DNA from 3 places in the Enterocloster citroniae genome. Region 2 is predicted to be linked to each of the others. Evidence: predicted binding sites of a transcription regulator. Region 2 holds the regulator's gene; each other region holds the start of a gene.

Region 1 (6,095 bases), on a different contig from region 2:
GCTTCCGCCAATGCCTTGGCCAATTCCGTCTTGCCTACGCCTGTGGGGCCCAGGAACAGGAATGAGCCAATGGGCTTTGTGGGATCCTTGATCCCGGCCTTGGAACGGATGATAGACTCCGTGACCTTTTGTACGCCCTCATCCTGGCCCACCACACGTTTGTGAAGAACCTCATCCAGATGCAGGGTCTTGCTTCTTTCACTCTCTGTTAGTTTCGACACCGGTACGCCGGTCCATCTGGACACGATCCTGGCAATCTCATCCTCGGTCACACTCTCGTGGACAAGGCTCAGATCCTCCTTCTTGACCCGTTCCTCCTCTGCCTCCAGCTCCTTCTGAAGCTGCGGCAGCCTGCCATACTGCAGCTCCGCCGCCTTGTTCAGGTCATAACGCTGCTTGGCATCCTGAATATCCCGGTTCACTGCTTCTATCTCTTCCCTGAGGGAGGAAAGGCGGTCCACACTTGCCTTCTCATTCTCCCACTGGGCCTTTTTTGCCGCAAACTCATCATGGAGTTCCGCCAGTTCCTTCTGCAGGTCGGCCAGACGGTCCCGGCTCAGCCGGTCAGTCTCTTTCTTAAGGGCCGCCTCCTCGATCTCCATCTGCATGATCTTCCTGGACATCTCATCCAGCTCAGCCGGCATGGTATCCAACTCCGTCTTGATCATGGCACAGGCCTCATCCACAAGGTCAATGGCCTTATCCGGAAGGAAACGGTCTGAGATATAGCGGTCTGACAATGTAGCTGCGCTGACCAGGGCGGAGTCTGTGATCTTCACGCCGTGGAATACTTCATACCTCTCCTTAAGTCCCCTTAAGATGGAAATGGTATCCTCCACCGATGGCTCATCCACCAGTACGGGCTGGAACCTGCGTTCCAGGGCCGCATCCTTTTCAATATACTGTCTGTACTCATTCAATGTAGTGGCGCCGATACAGTGAAGTTCCCCTCTTGCCAGCATTGGCTTTAACATATTGCCTGCATCCATGGAGCCCTCTGTCTTACCTGCACCCACAATGGTATGGAGTTCATCGATAAACAGGATGATCTGCCCATCGCTTTTTTTCACTTCCTCCAGCACTGCCTTCAGACGTTCCTCAAATTCACCCCTGTACTTGGCGCCTGCCACCAAAGCCCCCATATCCAGGGCAAACAGCTTCTTATCCTTTAACCCGTCAGGCACATCCCCCCGCACGATACGCTGGGCCAGGCCTTCCACAACAGCAGTCTTGCCAACGCCGGGCTCACCGATCAATACAGGGTTATTCTTTGTCTTACGGGACAGGATGCGGACCACGTTCCTGATCTCACCGTCACGGCCGATCACAGGATCCAGCTTCTGATCCCTGGCCCGCTCCACCAGATCGTAACCATACTTCTGGAGGGTATCATAGGTGGCTTCCGGATTATCCGTCACCACTCTCTGGTTGCCCCTGACCGTGGACAGAGCCTGCAGGAATGTTTCCCTTGTAATATTATAAAGCTTAAACAGCGCCTTAATATCCTTGTTGGAATGCTTGAGAAGGGATAAGAATAAATGCTCCACTGACACATACTCATCGCCCATGGCCTTGGCTTCATCCTCGCCATTGATCAGAACCTTATTCAGGTCATTGCTGATGTACAGCTGCCCGCCTCCGCTTACTTTTGTAAGGCGTTCAACCGCCTGTTTCGCTTCATTGGTAAACATATCGCCCTGGATCCCCATCTTGGTGATCAGTTTAAGGATCAGACTGTCATCCAGGGTCAGCAGACTGTAGAGCAGGTGCTGCTGATCGATCTGCTGGTTTCCATACTCATATGCCAGCTTTTCGCAGTTCTGCACTGCTTCCATTGATTTTTGCGTAAATTTATTAATATTCATCGCCCATTCCCCTTTCTCTGTCTCCTCCGCCATAGAAGTATGTATCATAACCTCATAATCTTGTTCATAGGATACGTATCTTCCGGAACGGATGGAAATCGGAATTGTGCTGCGGTTTTCTTTGTTCTAGTCGTACTATAACACATGTTGTTAGCACTGTCAAGGGTCGAGTGCTAATTTTTTTTAAAAATGAGGGGGCGGGTAAAAAGTCAAAAAACCGGCCTCTGCTTCCCGCAAAGGCCGATCTTCAATCTATGTCCTTTTATTTACTTTACTCCGGTAGCCCTAATTGCTTTATCCGTAAGTGTGCCCTCATAGGTCACAGTAGCCGTATCCCCTACCTTCACTCCGTCAAACATTCCTTCGGTTCCCAGGAATGTAAACAGGGTATTTTCAGGATCCACTGTATCCAGTACCACGTAGTCAGATTTTACTTCCGCAACCTTGCCTGTCAGGGCATTCACCTTGGCATCCGGCGTGTCTTTGGCATCTTCGGTCACGATCTTTGTTGCAACCGGCTTATCTTCCTCGTCCTCCAGATCTCCGTAGAATGTCACATCAGCGTTCACGCCTGCCTTGATGCCTCCCTTAGTCACCTTCTGGGCGATCAGGGCGTTAAATGTATAAATACCGTCCTCTGTTTTCAGAGTCACTGTCTTGTCATCGGCCTTCTCAATGGTCCCGCTTATGATCTCATCGTTCTCTGCGGCAGCTTCTGCCTCTGCTTCCTCAGCAGCGGATGTAATGATCTCAACGGATTTTGCCTTGGTGACATCCTGTGACATCTCACCGTTAAACGTTACCTCTACCTCGTCACCCACACCAATGGCGTCCGCTCCTGTGATCTCGGCGTCTGTAATATCAAACTTTACTGCTTTGTCCTCACCCTCTGCAACGGTTATGATCTTATCATTTACCTCGCCAACAAAACCATAGAAGTAATCCTCTTCCAGGTCATCTTCAGCCTCGGCGGATGCTGTGGCGGCTTCTGTTGTCTGGGCTTGTGTTGTAGTTGGTGCTGTGGTCTCATTTGTCTTTGAAGAACACGCTGTCATCCCCAGGGCCAGGGCCATGACTGCGATCGTTAAATAGTGTTTTTTCATAATGGATCTCCTCTTTTCTATTGCTGACACATGCTGCATTTAAACGCTGGAGGCGGAAAACGGGTTATCCCATACATGTTAATGCCCCCGCCGCGTTCACGATACATATTACTACGAAAAACACTATTTTACTATGTCTTTTTCTTTAATTTTTCCTAAACAATTAAGAAATCCCCATTCTTCCAATGGACTCCCATACCAGCTTTTTGAACAGAGGCGCTACCCTGTCCGAGGTTTCCTGGACCTCCTCATGGGACAGAGGGACATCCGTCATTCCGCAGGCCAGGTTGGAAATACAGGAAATCCCGCATATTCTCATTCCCATGTGATTGGCAGCCACTGCCTCGCACGCGGTACTCATTCCCACAGCGTCACCTCCCAGGACCCTGCACATCTTCACCTCCTGGGGGCTTTCATAGGCAGGACCTGTGAGCTGCACATAGACACCTTCCTTAAGTTGAATATCCAGCTCACGTGCCGTGTCCCTGATCATAGTTATCAGGTCTTCATCATAGATATGGCTCATGTCCGCAAACCTTGGCCCCAGCTCATCCAGATTGGCTCCGATCAGGGGGGATGGTACAAAGCAGGATATCTGGTCCTTGATCAGCATAAAATCCCCGGCCGCAAAGTCAAAATTCACTCCCCCGGCCGCATTGGTCAGAAACAGGATCTGGGCACCCATCAGTTTCATCAGGCGGATGGGAAGCACCACATCGGTCATGGGATATCCTTCATAGTAGTGCACCCGGCCCTGCATCATCACCGCAGGAACCCCATTGATATGGGCAAATACAAAACGCCCCTTGTGTCCGGGCACTGTGGACACCGGGAACCCCTGTATGTCATGATAGTCAATGGTGTCTTCCACCTCCACCTGTTCCGCAAAATCCCCAAGTCCTGACCCCAGCACCAAAGCCACCTTTGGTTTAAAGGGAAGCCTGTCCTTTACACTGTCATAACAGTTCATTAATTTTTCATATACCGGATTTGTCATGTCTGTTCTCCTTCTCATCAATCTGTACCCTCCGTGCACAAAGGGCTCACACGCCCTAAATCCACTTAGGGTGTCAGTTAAAGTATATCATAGACCCGGCCGCTGCCTCAACCATGAATCTCAGGCAGACACCGCTCCTGTCTTTCCCTCCTCCTTTTCTTAAGCCATCCTGCGGACAAGATAAGGATTCCCACCCCAATGCCCACAAGGCCGGCTCCCACCGTGATCACAAAACCGCTGCGCACCCAGTACCACAGCGGACTCTCCCGGGAAGGCCGCGCAGTGCCCGGTCCCTGATCCGGCTCATATACATCCGGCTGTTCCTCATCCACCCATATCTGAGAGGGGCGGACCGGCCGGTAGACCATTTCCAGTTCATAAGATACCGGCTCCTTTAATGATACCGTACCTTCGTAGGTGACCTCATAATCCCTCACCAGCTTCTGTCCCCTGGCCATGGCCTGCCTGCACATCTGCCCCTCGTCATCCTCAAAGGGTTCTCCCGCCCATTCCATGGACAGGATCCTGTATTCACCGGCGCTCAGCCCCATTATGCCCAGAATTTCTTCCTGCGCGCTTACAGCGGAGGCCAGTACATCGCTTCCGTCTATCACCATGGACCCCGCCTGATACTCATCCGCCCCATATGCGTGGAACAGGACAGGCGCCTCAAATCCGTCCTGCCATTCTTCCTTTGTAATCCTGGCGTCCCGTATAAAGAGTTCGCCGTCAGCCGGTCCGCCTGACAGCTCCTCCTGTACCCCAATTGACTGAGGAAACCCCTCTGCACCTTCCACTGCCGGATAAACCACCTGCTTTTCCATGTGGCGGTCCGCCATGTGTTCCGGGATCTCCTTTACTTCATACCGCTCCAGCTCAAATTGGTTTCCCTTTCTGTCCCAGTACGTTTCCTCCGGCGTTTCCGGAACCTCTGCCTGCTCCAGTTTTCTTGTAAGATACAAAAGGTCATCCGTACCCGGTTCCTGAACTGCTCCGGGCCGTGCATAGACTGATGTTACATTTGCCGTAAGACACAGCAGGATCATAAACAGGTACTTCCAGATTTCTTTCTTCCAGACGTTTCCCTTCCAGGCTGCTCCTTTTATGTTCCGGCCTTTCCGGCTATTTCCTCTTTCTTTTGTCATAACCATCCCTCCTTGGTATATTCAAATTACATTGTCATCCTTTTCTCAGGAAATGACAGACTGCAAATCCTATGAAATTATCAAGGTACGGGATCCGTGGCATACATTGTTAATGGGAAATCCGCAGGTCTCAGAAAGAAACCGCGTCTCTGCGCCAATGCACAGACAGGTGTCTGAACGAATCACCTGTGCTCATATTATACATAACCTGAAGCCAATATGCAAGGCTGAATTGGTGTTTGCCTGTCAAGTTTACATGACCCAAGTTTACATGCCATATCCCTGCATATAAGATCAATACCCTCGGTGGACAAGCTACACCAAAAAGGAAAAAGCGGTACCATATCAGTCCGGCACCGCTTTTTCCATCTGTCTCTATCTATTTATATCTCTCATATATTTACATTTTATTTGGAAAAATACTCCTTTGTGGCCTTCCTGACCTGAGGGGCCAGCACCACCATTGCAATCAGGTTGGGAATAGTGAGAAGGCCCAAGGCAATGTCCTGGATGACCCATACAAGTTCAATCTCAGCCAGCGCGCCCACAATACAGAAACAGGGGAATACATACTTAAACTTGCCTGCCACCCCTGCCCCGAATATGTAGTTCAGGCCCACAAATCCAAAATACCACTGGCTCATCAGGGTGGTGGATGAAAACAGCAAAAGGCACAATGCCACCACATAGCGCAGGGGTTCCCATACACTGGCAAATGCGTTGATGGCAAGCACATTGCCCGGCGCACCGGAATCCAGAACGCCAGTGACCCCCAGAATCAGCCCCGTAATGGTACAGATGACAAAGGTATCCAGAAATACCTCGGCCACGCCTGTGATCCCCTGCTCTACAGGATGGTTTACCTGGGCGGCTGAATGGATCACAGGAGCAGATCCCTCACCTGCCTCGTTGGAATAGAGCCCACGTGCGACACCTTTTTGCATGGCCACAAGCATGGCTCCCATGGCGCCTCCCGCCATGGCGC
Region 2 (6,095 bases):
TCGCAGGAATTATATCAAAGTTTCTTCAAAAATACAAAAAGTAAAGCCTCCGGACCGGATCCAGGAGGCTTGTAGTGCTTTTATAATATGTGTGTTATTGTTCAGGACGGCTCATTTGTAAAATTATTCTTCGATCAGAAATACTTCTGCGGTGTATGTACCCTTGGCAAGGGCTTCGGCATGAGAGCCGTAAAAGATATCAAGGATGTTGCCGTTTACAGAGGATCCCTTATCCTCAACCGTGTAGATGATCCCATCGATCTTTAATTTGGTACCCAGAGGAAATACATCCAGATCAGCGCTTACAGTATGGTTCGGTGTGGGAGTAGTGCCTGAATAGGTCAGTCCGTGTCCGCCGGAGCACTTTTCACAGTTACAGTATCCGGTGATGGAAAAACGGCCCATGGAAATCTCCTCCTGCTTAGGGGGATCCTCCTTTTTCCCGGCTCCGGGGCCCGCATCCACATATTCATCCTCTGAGGACTGGCTAACCTTGGCCTTATGCGAAACATGATCCTTTTTCGTGTCCGCGGCCTGGGTATTCTCCGTGTTCTCCGGAGTGTCATCCTCTGTTTCTTCTATAACAGTGACGTCTGTTCCCACGGGTTCATCTGCAAACGCAGGAAAAGCAGAACCCAGACACAGGAAAGCCATGGCGGCAGCCAGCAGGACCTTTCTTATATGGTGCATACAATTACCTCGCAGTCTTTATCCGTTGTTATGGTCTTATATGACATCTTAAATATGTATATCTATTATATTACAAAATTGTTAATTGTCAAGTTGAAATGATGAAACAAGTGTTACATAATCGTGAAAAGTGGGGAATAAAACGCATAAATTTGGAATATTTTTGGCAAAAGTGGGAGGTGAAATCAAATATATATGGGTTCCGGTGGGGGACGCATACAGGATATATGTGGTGGGGCGGGGGAACAAATAAATTATAATGAAAGAATTTAGAATTATCTCTTGACAAATCCTCTCAGAAGGAATATATTATGGAATGTAGATGTTAGCACTCTTTGAGACTGAGTGCTAATAATTCGGAAAGGAAGGTGAGCAGATGCCGGTTGATGCATTCCTGGACGACAGGAAGATAACCATATTAAAGGCGATTATCAAGACCTACCTGGAGACAGGGGAACCCGTTGGTTCCAGAACCATCTCCAAGTATTCGGACCTGAAATTAAGCTCTGCCACTATCCGCAATGAGATGTCAGACCTGGAGGATATGGGATACATTGTACAGCCCCATACATCCGCGGGCCGTATCCCTTCTGATAAGGGATACCGGTTCTATGTGGATCAGATCATGCAGGATAAGGAGAATGAGGTAACTGAGTTCAAGGACATGATGGTCCAGAAGGTTGATAAGCTGGAACTGGTCCTTAAGAAGATGGCTCAGGTCCTTGCCTCCAATACCAACTATGCGGCCATGATCAGCGGTCCCAGCTATCACAAGACAAAGCTTAAGTTCATCCAGCTTTCAAAGATGGAGAAAAACAAGCTGCTGGTGGTTGTGGTGGTGGAGGGAAACATCATTAAGAACACTATGGTGGATATCACCGAGGATCTGAGTGATGATGAAATCCTGAACCTGAACATCCTGTTGAACAGCAGTCTCAACGGACTGACAATTGAAGAGATTAATCTGGACATCATCAGCAAGCTGAAAGATGATGCAGGCATCCACAGCCAGGTAGTGGACCTGGTGCTGAACGAGGTGGCGGAAGCCATCCGGGCAGGGGAAGAGGATCTGCAGATATATACCAGTGGAGCGACCAACATTTTTAAGTATCCGGAGCTTTCGGAAGGCGACAAGGCCAGCCGTCTGATCGGTACTCTGGAGCACAAGGAAGTGCTCCAGGAATTCGTATCAGGGGTCAATGCGGAGTCAGAGAACAATTCAGACATCCAGGTCTATATTGGGGATGAGAGCCCGGTGCAGTCCATGAAGGACTGCAGTGTGGTGACTGCCAATTATGATCTGGGAGGAGGACTTAGGGGAACCATTGGTATCATTGGTCCCAAGCGGATGGATTATGAGAAGGTGCTGGGAACCCTGCGGAATCTAATGAACCAGCTGGATGCGGCATTTAAAAAAGATGAAAGGTGATAGGCTGTGAGTGAAGATATGAAGGATGAAGAGTTAAAAAAAGAAGCGGAAACAGCGGCGCAGGCAGAAGTGAACGGGGAAGACCAACAGGCTGCAGGTGAGGAATGCCAGGCCAAGGAAGCACAGGGCGGGGCGGAGGACACCCAGGAATCCCCGGAAGCACCCGAGGAAGGCGCGGGCAAGGAAGAAAAGAAGGGATTCTTTAAAAAGAAAAAAGATCCCAGAGATGAGAAGATAGAAGAACTTACGGACCGGGTGAAGCGCCAGATGGCTGAGTTTGAGAATTTCCGTAAGAGAACTGAGAAAGAAAAGTCCACCATGTATGAGATGGGCGCCAGGGACATCATTGAGCGGATGCTTCCCGTGATCGACAATTTTGAGCGAGGTTTAGCTACCATACCGGAGGAAGAAAAGGGAAGCCCCCTTGCCGAGGGTATGGAGAAGATATATAAGCAGTTCCGGAAGACATTGGAAGAAGCCGGCGTTAAGGCGATCGAAGCCGCGGGCCAGGAGTTTGACCCCAATTTCCACAACGCGGTCATGCATGTGGATGACGAAAACCTTGGGGAGAATGTGGTGGTTGAGGAATTGCAGAAGGGTTATCTGTACAGGGACAGTGTGGTAAGGCACAGTATGGTAAAGGTAGCCAACTAATATTGGCCATTAACTAAATTCATATAAAAATATCAGGAGGAAAAAACTATGAGCAAGATTATTGGTATTGACTTAGGTACAACAAATAGCTGCGTTGCTGTTATGGAAGGCGGAAAACCAACTGTTATTGCCAATGCAGAGGGAGTAAGGACCACACCGTCAGTGGTTGCATTTACTAAGACAGGAGAGAGGCTGATCGGTGAGCCGGCAAAGCGTCAGGCAGTTACCAATGCGGATAAGACCATCTCCTCCATTAAGCGCCACATGGGAACAGATTACAGGGTGGATATTGACGGCAAGAAGTACACGCCACAGGAAATCTCCGCTATGATCCTGCAGAAGCTGAAAGCAGACGCGGAAGCTTATCTGGGTGAGACCGTGACGGAGGCGGTTATCACTGTTCCTGCTTACTTTAATGACGCACAGCGCCAGGCCACCAAGGATGCGGGCAAGATTGCCGGCCTGGATGTAAAGCGTATCATCAACGAGCCCACAGCCGCGGCGCTGGCTTACGGCCTTGATAATGAAAAAGAGCAGAAGATCATGGTATACGACCTGGGCGGCGGTACATTTGATGTTTCCATCATCGAGATCGGCGATGGCGTGATCGAGGTTCTCTCCACCAACGGCGATACCCGTCTGGGCGGCGATGACTTTGATAATGCGATCACCAACTGGATGATCGCTGAGTTTAAGAAGGCGGAGGGCGTTGACCTTTCAGGGGATAAGATGGCCCTTCAGAGACTGAAGGAAGCTGCTGAGAAGGCAAAGAAGGAAGTGTCAACAGCTACCACCACCAACATCAACCTTCCGTTTATCACAGCTACCTCAGAGGGACCAAAGCATCTGGATATGAACCTGACCAGAGCTAAATTTGACGAACTGACACATGACCTTATTGAGCGCACAGCCATCCCGGTACAGAATGCTTTAAAGGATGCGGGCATTACGGCTTCCGAACTTGGCAAGGTGCTGCTGGTAGGCGGCTCCACCCGTATGATCGCTGCTCAGGAAAAGGTAAAACAGCTTACAGGCAAGGAACCCAGCAAATCATTGAACCCGGATGAGTGTGTTGCCATTGGTGCAGCGATCCAGGGCGGCAAGCTGGCAGGCGATGCCGGTGCAGGAGATATCCTTCTTCTGGATGTTACACCTCTTTCCCTGTCCATCGAGACCATGGGCGGCGTTGCCACCAGGCTAATCGAGCGCAATACCACCATCCCAACAAAGAAGAGCCAGATCTTCTCAACCGCTGCAGACAACCAGACTGCTGTGGATATCCACGTGGTACAGGGTGAGCGTCAGTTTGCAAGGGATAATAAGACGCTGGGACAGTTCCGTCTGGACGGGATCCCGCCTGCAAGAAGAGGAATCCCCCAGATCGAGGTTACCTTTGATATTGATGCCAACGGTATTGTAAATGTATCTGCTAAGGACCTTGGAACAGGAAAAGAGCAGCACATAACCATCACCTCAGGCTCCAACATGTCCGATGACGATATCGATAAGGCAGTGAAGGAAGCTGCCGAGTACGAGGCACAGGATAAGAAGCGCAAAGAGGCAATTGACGCCAGAAATGATGCTGATTCCATGGTGTTCCAGACCGAGAAGGCCCTGGAGGAAGTTGGCGACAAGATTTCTCCCAATGACAAGGCAGAGGTGGAAGCAGACCTTAATTCCCTGAAGGAAGCCATCAACCGCGCACCCGTGGAAGAGATGACGGATGCCCAGGTTGAGGACATCAAGTCAGGCAAAGAGAAGCTGATGAACAGCGCACAGAAGCTGTTTGCAAAGGTTTATGAGCAGGCCCAGGCAGCCGGAGCAGCCGGTGCAGGTCCTGACATGGGCGGCGCAGGCGCGTCCTCCGCACCAAACGATGATGTAGTGGATGCAGATTTTAAGGAAGTATAATGTAAGATAATTATAATGGGGATTAGGAGCCGGACATACGGTTCCTAACCCCTTTGTGGCTGATAAAGAGTGCGTTGAAAGCGGTTTGCAACAAGGCGGTTTCAGGGCGTTTTAATAGATTAAGAGGTAAACAACATGGCAGAGAGCAAGAGAGATTACTATGAAGTTCTGGGCGTTCCCAAGGATGCGGACGATGATGCACTGAAAAAAGCATACAGGAAACTTGCCAAGAAATACCATCCGGATGCCAATCCAGGCGACAAGGAGGCAGAGGCTAAGTTTAAGGAGGCTTCTGAGGCGTACAGCGTTCTCAGTGACCCCCAGAAACGTCAGCAGTACGACCAGTTCGGCCATGCTGCGTTTGACCAGGGCGGCGGAGGCGCCGGCGGCTTTGGCGGTTTCGGCGGCTTTGATTTTAACGGGGATATGGGAGATATCTTTGGGGATATTTTCGGGGATATCTTTGGCGGAGGCCGTTCTTCCAGGGCAAGAAGCGGGCCCATGCGGGGCGCTAACATAAAGACTTCCATCAGGATATCCTTTGAGGAAGCTGTTTTTGGCTGCGAAAAAGAGATAGAGATCAATTTCAAGGAGACATGTGCCAGCTGCCACGGAACCGGGGCAAAGGCGGGCACCTCTCCCCAGACATGTTCCAAGTGTAACGGAAAAGGTAAGATCATGTACACCCAGCAGTCCTTCTTCGGCCAGGTGCAGAATGTGCAGACCTGCCCGGACTGTAACGGGACCGGCCAAATCATCAAGGAAAAATGTCCGGACTGCTACGGCACAGGCTATAAGACCGTGCGCAAGAAATTTGCAGTGCCCATTCCGGCCGGTATTGACAACGGCCAGTGCGTGCGCCAGGCAGGCCGAGGCGAACCCGGCATCAATGGCGGAGAGCGCGGCGATCTTCTGGTGGAGGCGGTTGTCTCCCAGCATCCGATCTTTAAGCGTCAGGACACCAGCATTTATTCCACTGTACCCATTTCCTTTGCCCGCGCGGCCCTGGGAGGCCCGATCCGCATCAAGACCGTGGACGGAGAGGTGGAATATGAGGTGAGGCCGGGGACACAGACCGATACCAAGGTGCGCCTTAAGGGAAAAGGCGTTCCCTCCCTGCGCAGCCGCAATGTCCGCGGAGATCACTATGTGACCCTGGTGGTGCAGGTGCCGGAGCGTATGAACCAGGCGCAGAAGGAAGCCTTAAGGCGGTTTGATGATGCAATGAATGGAATCACTCCTTCGGAGGAAGAAAAGCCCAAGAAAAAAGGTATATTTAAGTAAATTTGGGTTTTGGATCAGCCGGAAACAAAGTTATATGCCGCGGTTAACCGGCGGCATATGCTTTGTTTCCGGCTGGTTTGATGTTTTGCGGCGCTATTTTAGCGGGCTGATTCTTTTTCCTTTTTAA
Region 3 (6,095 bases), on a different contig from region 2:
AGCCGTGTCGTATCCATAGGGTTTGAGGTCTATGTCACAGTAGGGCACCGTGGACGCGAACAGGGTGTCTGCCGGCTTTTCCAGCCCATAGAACACTCCATCGGATATGGCCTGGCGGTTTGTAGCGTGCTGCAGCGCCTGGCGCACGGCCTTATCCCGCAAAACCCCGTTGGCAGTGTTCAGCACGATCTGACGGGTGGAGGTGGGGTCTGACAGCGCCACCTGAAATTCTTCACTGTCCAGGTACTTGTTCACCGCATCCGCATCGATCATGTTCTTTCCAAAGATCAGGTCGATCTCCCCTTTCTCCAGGGCAAGGACACGGGTCTGGTTGTCCGGGATCACCTTCACTGTGATCTTCCGGATCCGGGGCTGCCGGCCCCAGTAATTTTCATTGGCTTCAAAAACAGCATACTCATCTGTCACAAAATCCGTCAGCACATAGGGTCCTGTTCCGATGTAAGCGTCAACACCGTCCTTGGTGCTTCCCTCTTTCATGGCATTGGGAGAGATCATGGCAAAGGGGCGTGTAACGCCCAGTTCCGTAAGCATGGGGTAATAGGGCTGGGAGAGTTCAATCACAAAGGTCTCATCATCAGGGGCCGAAACATCCACCAGAAGATTCATCATCTCCAGCCATGTATGGCGGTCCTTGTTCTCTATGATGGCGTCAAAATTGGCTTTTATGGCATTGGCATCACAAACCTGTCCATCGGAAAATGTCACTCCCTGGCGGATCTTAAATGTATATATCCTGCCGTCCCCGCTGATCTCCCAGCTTTCTGCCAGACACGGCTCGTAGCCGTCTTCCGTGATATTTACAAGAGTCTCATAAAGCATTTCCTGGGCATACATTTCACCCGCATACAGATGAGGGTTCAGATCCCGGATATCCCGGTAATTGACAAACACCAACTCATCCCTTGCTCCCATTTCATTACCTGCGCCGGAACCTTCCTCATCTGCCCGGGTACCGGAACCTTCCTTATCATCGCCCGCCGGGGCTGTTACGGAGCTTTCCGCTTTGTCATCCCCAGCCGATTTACCGGCCGTGCCCGAGCCGGATGCCGAGCAGCCGGCAACAGATGCGGCCAGAACGCCTGCAAGGCACAGACTCCAAATTCTTTTTTTCATCATGTTCCTCCTCAATTAGATTTCAGAGGATACTATACCATAGTTAGTCAAGGCTTACTAATGCCAAATTGAGAGGGATTGGTTATCAGGATTTGTTATATCCATCATTTCTGCTCTCCGTCCAACGCCTGTTTCAGGGCATCGATATAACGTTTTGCTTCATCAGACAGATTTCTTCCCGCCAGGGTCACGTACCCGATGGACAAAAAGGGTTCGCAATGTTTTACCTTCAGTGCTTTGATATCATATTTTCCATAATCCCCTGATACAAAATCCACTCCCATACAGCAGACATCAGTGTGCAGCAGCAGGTTATTGATCATGTAATCACTGTTTGTGGAGAAAACATTGTTCATATGCTCTATCATGACCGCTCCCACGCTCACCCTCTCAATGTGATGCTCCATTGCAAAAAAGTCATCTGTCTCCTCCACAAATTTCAGTCCCCGCAATTCGGAAAATTCCACTGACTCCCTTTCGTACAGCGGATGGTACTTTCCCACATAAATACAGATTCCCCTGTTGTCCAGCGGAAAAAATTCCAGCTTTTTATGCCCGATAATATGCCGGAAACACTGCATCTGTGCATTTGCCAGGTATACGATCCCAATCTCGGAAATATGGTTTGCCACATCATCCGTGATCTCCTCCACCGTGCCCTCCCGGTACTCATAATGAAGTTCGGACCTTTCCCCGTTTCCTTTATACAATTCCACCAGCAGCTTTGTCAAAAGGCTGCTCTGGTACCCGGACACTCCGAACTTGGCAGCCCCCTGGCTGGCTGCCAGGGACCGTATGATATGGGAATGCCTCAGAATATGTACGGCATTCCTGTAAAGCATTTCCCCCTGCTCCGTCATACGGATCCCCTTGTTGCTCCTGACCAGCAAGCTGGTCTTCAGTTCCCGCTCCAGGCAGTGAATAACCCTGCTGACATTGGGCTGCGTGGTGTAGAGCTGCTCTGCGGCCCGGTTCAGGCTGCCGTGATCCACTGCTGCCACAAAGTATTCCAATTGCTTGATTTCCATATCCTCTCCTCCATGGGTAAACAAGGCCATAACAATAAAGCCGTTCAATCAAAAGCCATATAATAGAAGCCATACAATAAAAATTGCCACACGATAAAAGCAGCCCCATGTTAGCATGGGCAAACCCCGTGTGGCAAGTATTTCCAGCGATAATTTTTATCATCATGGAGGAGAACTCCGATTTGTTTCGCTCAGGCCGCCAATATGCCGGAAAGTTCCCTTAATTTTTGTTTGGCTTCCTCTGTCAGTTTTTTCGGCGCCCGGATCTCCACGGTCACGTACTGGTCGCCGTAAACAGACGGATTCCCCATGGACACGATCCCCTTTCCTTTTAACCGGATCTTGCTGCCCGGCTGGGTACCTTCTTTTATCTTGCATACAACATCCCCATAAAGAGTGGGAATGGTTGCCTCACCTCCCAGGACCGCTGTGGTAAATGGGATCCTGACCGTGGTGTACACATCCTGGCCTTCCCTGCGAAATCCCGGTTTGTCTTTTACCCTGACCGTGAGCAGCAGGTCCCCTGGCTCTGCGCCTTGTGTTCCCGGATTCCCCCTGCCCTTTAGGCGTATGGTTTTCCCGGATGCAATGCCTGCCGGGATATTGACTTCCAGGACTGTCATTTCCAGCCCGCTGCCCTGCAGCTGAACGCGCTCTTTGCCGCCAAAAGCAGCTTTATCAAAACTGATCTCTATCTCAGCCTTCAGATCTGAACCTTTCCTGTTAGAATCATGGCCAAACAGGCTTTTTAGGATATCGTCCATGTCCTCCCCGCCCTCAAAATGATACTCCTGAAAGCCTCCCCCCGGCCTGGTGTAAGAGCCGCTCCGGAAACCATTCTGGAAACCGCCCTGGAACCCATTTTGGAAACCACCCTGAAAACCATTCCGGAAGCCGCCCTGAAATCCTCCCTGGAAGCCACTGTCACGGGCGCCTTGATATTCCCCTGCGCTTGCGTCAAAAGCAGCGTGACCAAACCGGTCATACAGTTTCCTCTTTTCCTCATCTCCCAGTACGTCATAAGCCTCATTAACTTCCTTAAAACGTTCTGCGGCCTGTGCATTCCCTTCATTGCTGTCCGGATGGTATTTTTTTGCCAGCTTTCTGAATGCTTTTTTGATTGCCTGCGCATCCGCATGTTTGTCAATGCCCAAAATCTCATAGTAGTCTCTTTTCATTCTCCTCACTTCCCTTCTGATCTTGGCTCTACATGAAAGGAGAGGTCAGACTGGCTGACCCCTCACTGTCCCAATGATGCTTTAATCGTGCTCCATCATTATTCTATGGTAATATATTTCTTCTCTTCCACCGCAGGCTTTGCCTCCTTTTTCGGCACAAAGAGTTTCAGGATTCCGTGTTTGAACTCACCCTTTATGTCAGCTTCCGTGAGGTTCTCCCCCACATAGAAGGAACGCTCACAGGCCCCTGCATAGCGCTCCCTGCGGATGTACCTTCCTGTCTTCTTCTCCTGCTCATCCTGGTCAAACCCCTTGGACGCACTGATGGTCAGCGTGCCGTCCTTCAGGGAAACCTTTACCTCATTCTTAGCAAAGCCCGGCAGGTCCATCTCCAGCTCATAGCCGGAATCAGTCTCTTTGATATCGGTCTTCATCAGGTTCTTGCCCCGATGGCCATACAGCTTCCTTTCCAATTTCTTCTGCTCTTTATCATCAAAGAATGGAAAATCAAAAAAGTCGTCAAACAAGTTTTCTCCAAAAATACTAGGCATTAACATAAGTCATCTCTCCTTTTTTTATATGCTTGTGTACCTTGTTTCTTTGGACTGGGAATCCGGATCTGTGGGAGTAGAACCCATTATTTCAGCCTTCCCTTCTGATCCCTTTTCCTTTGTTCTGGCTACGTTATACCACTTATTGTTAGCACTGTCAATAGGCGAGTGCTAATTTCACAAATACTTCACAACTTCATACTTTTTTGTCCCTTTCATTCTCCTCTTATCCCCAAACAACCGGCTCCATAAGTATACTTTCCCTAAAATCCCACTCCCTCTGAAACCACTACATCGGCGGATGTAAATCCCCCTCCCGCCTCCATACCGGCGCCAACGTCCGTCATTTGGCCCGCATACGGGTCTAGGCTGCCGCACAGCCGGTCCAATGCCTGATCCTTCCTGTCCCGCCTGATGCCCAGGATCCAGTATGCGTCTGAAATCCCCTCCCGGACCAGATTATGATCCGCCCTCTTTCTGGCAGAACGCATTTTCTTTATCTCCAGCTTGACGGCTCTGACCTTTCTCTCTTTCCCGGCTCTTTTTGCCTTCTTTTCCCTCACATCCATTATCTCTTCCATACCCCGGTACAAACATTGTCCCCCGCTCCACACCCACAACCATACCCCTTTCCGGCGGTCCTCACCGCCCGCGTCAATGTTCTTGATTAAATCACGCAGGCAAAATGCAGTCAAATCCCCTTTCGCAGGCAGGTTCAAAAACAGTAACAATGGCATGGGGCCGCTGTGGAAACCGGCTCATTCACACAATGTTCATATTTCATTCAAAAACCTTTTACACAATCAACATTTTTTCTTCATCTTTGCCGTATATACTTTAACCATAGACAGAGAGATACAAAGCTGTCACATAAAAAACGCTTACAAGATTTTTTTCATAATACTCGAGCTGATAAGAAATTATCAGCTCTCCTCCCTTTTAATAATACTTTTTCAAATAACGTATCATCCGCGGATGATACGTTTTTTACGTTTGGGAGGATCAGACCTCCCATCATTTTTCAGTTCCCATTCCTGTCAAAACAATATGATCTTGAACAGCCCCAGAAGAAAGAGCAGGATGACTCCGGCCAGAATCACTTTCATTGCCATATCCTGTTCCGTAACCCAGCCCCACAGTCCCCGGCCGCCATCTTCCTCCGAATCCGCCCAATCATCATTGGAAACATTTTTGGATGCGCCCATTGAGGTGTTCCTTGAAGTCTTCTTTGAAGTGTCCCTTGACATGTCCCTTGGAGCATCCTGCGGCTCCTCCATAGGCATATCCAGAAATACCACCGGGGCCTCCTCGTCCTTTTTGGTCTCCTGGGCGGCACTTTTTAGGGCCTCCCGGGCTGTTTTCCAGTTACTTTTATCCACATAATAATTTGTATAAGGTACGATTTCCACAATCCCCTCTTTATAGCGGTTGGTAGGCACGGTATTTTGGCCTTTCTCCACATAATAGGGTATGTTCCTCTCTTTTAACGCCTCCTCCAGATATACGGTGTCCACCTTATGCCCATTGGACAGGAGCACCGGGTCCCTCACCATCTGAAAGGACGCCTCAAAATCTGATGCAACATCGATCAGCTGCTTCCCACATTCCTCACACACAATTGCATCCGGCGGAAATTTCTTTCTGCATTTCGGACAAATCCGTCTTGTTTCCATTGCTGTTCCTTTCCGGGTCCGGCCGTTGCCGAACCGCAGCCTGTCTATGGTACGATATTTCCTGTAGGCTAATTATAGCCGTATCAACCGTTATTTTCAAGGGGTTGTTTTCCCTCCCGCGGCTCTCCTTCCCAATCCTCCGCGAAATCCCTCAGGCAGCGTCACTTCCCTGGACAAAAACAGCAGGGCGGTCAGGTTGGGAAATGCCATTAGTCCGTTCCATATATCCGACAGCATCCAGACCACATCCAGACGTGCCTCGCTGCCCAGGAACACTGCCCCCAGAAACAGCAGGGGATAGACTCTTGCCGCAAATTTACGGCCCGCATATTCCCCCAGCCCTGTCCTGCTGACAAAATATGCTGCCGCCTGTTTCCCCAGATAAAACCAAGCCATAATGGTGGCAAAGGCAAACACCACCATGGAACCGCTGACCAGATACTCTCCCACAAGTCCCAGTCGCCCGCTGAAGCACCAGGCCGCCAGGGCCGCTCCCTGATAAGGCACGGTTTCCGGCGCCGAGTCCGTCAT

The links. The regulator HrcA, encoded in region 2, represses chaperone genes, less so after heat shock. The targets are predictions, from matches to a motif close to TGTTAGCACTCNNNNNNNNNGAGTGCTAACA.
Region 1: clpB (ATP-dependent chaperone ClpB) is a predicted target of HrcA. The motif match lies at 2,014-2,044, and genes of this name have one in related genera.
Region 3: ABID13_RS14255 (Hsp20/alpha crystallin family protein) is a predicted target of HrcA. The motif match lies at 4,038-4,068, and genes of this name have one in related genera.

Annotation. Positions count from the first base shown of each region.
Region 1 is NZ_JBEPLZ010000005.1:189,166-195,260, forward strand. It holds gene clpB (ATP-dependent chaperone ClpB) at 1-1,865, opposite strand, end outside; gene ABID13_RS08645 (hypothetical protein) at 2,132-2,968, opposite strand; gene ABID13_RS08650 (purine-nucleoside phosphorylase) at 3,132-3,965, opposite strand; gene ABID13_RS08655 (hypothetical protein) at 4,073-5,110, opposite strand; gene ABID13_RS08660 (alanine/glycine:cation symporter family protein) at 5,518-6,095, opposite strand, start outside.
Region 2 is NZ_JBEPLZ010000003.1:259,223-265,317, forward strand. It holds gene ABID13_RS05215 (3D domain-containing protein) at 124-690, opposite strand; gene hrcA (heat-inducible transcriptional repressor HrcA) at 1,067-2,119, shown strand; gene grpE (nucleotide exchange factor GrpE) at 2,138-2,773, shown strand; gene dnaK (molecular chaperone DnaK) at 2,822-4,684, shown strand; gene dnaJ (molecular chaperone DnaJ) at 4,820-5,968, shown strand.
Region 3 is NZ_JBEPLZ010000009.1:135,070-141,164, forward strand. It holds gene nikA (nickel ABC transporter substrate-binding protein) at 1-1,134, opposite strand, end outside; gene ABID13_RS14245 (LysR family transcriptional regulator) at 1,239-2,162, opposite strand; gene ABID13_RS14250 (DnaJ C-terminal domain-containing protein) at 2,354-3,340, opposite strand; gene ABID13_RS14255 (Hsp20/alpha crystallin family protein) at 3,439-3,897, opposite strand; gene ABID13_RS14260 (hypothetical protein) at 4,155-4,454, opposite strand; gene ABID13_RS14265 (zinc ribbon domain-containing protein) at 4,929-5,564, opposite strand; gene ABID13_RS14270 (alanine/glycine:cation symporter family protein) at 5,661-6,095, opposite strand, start outside.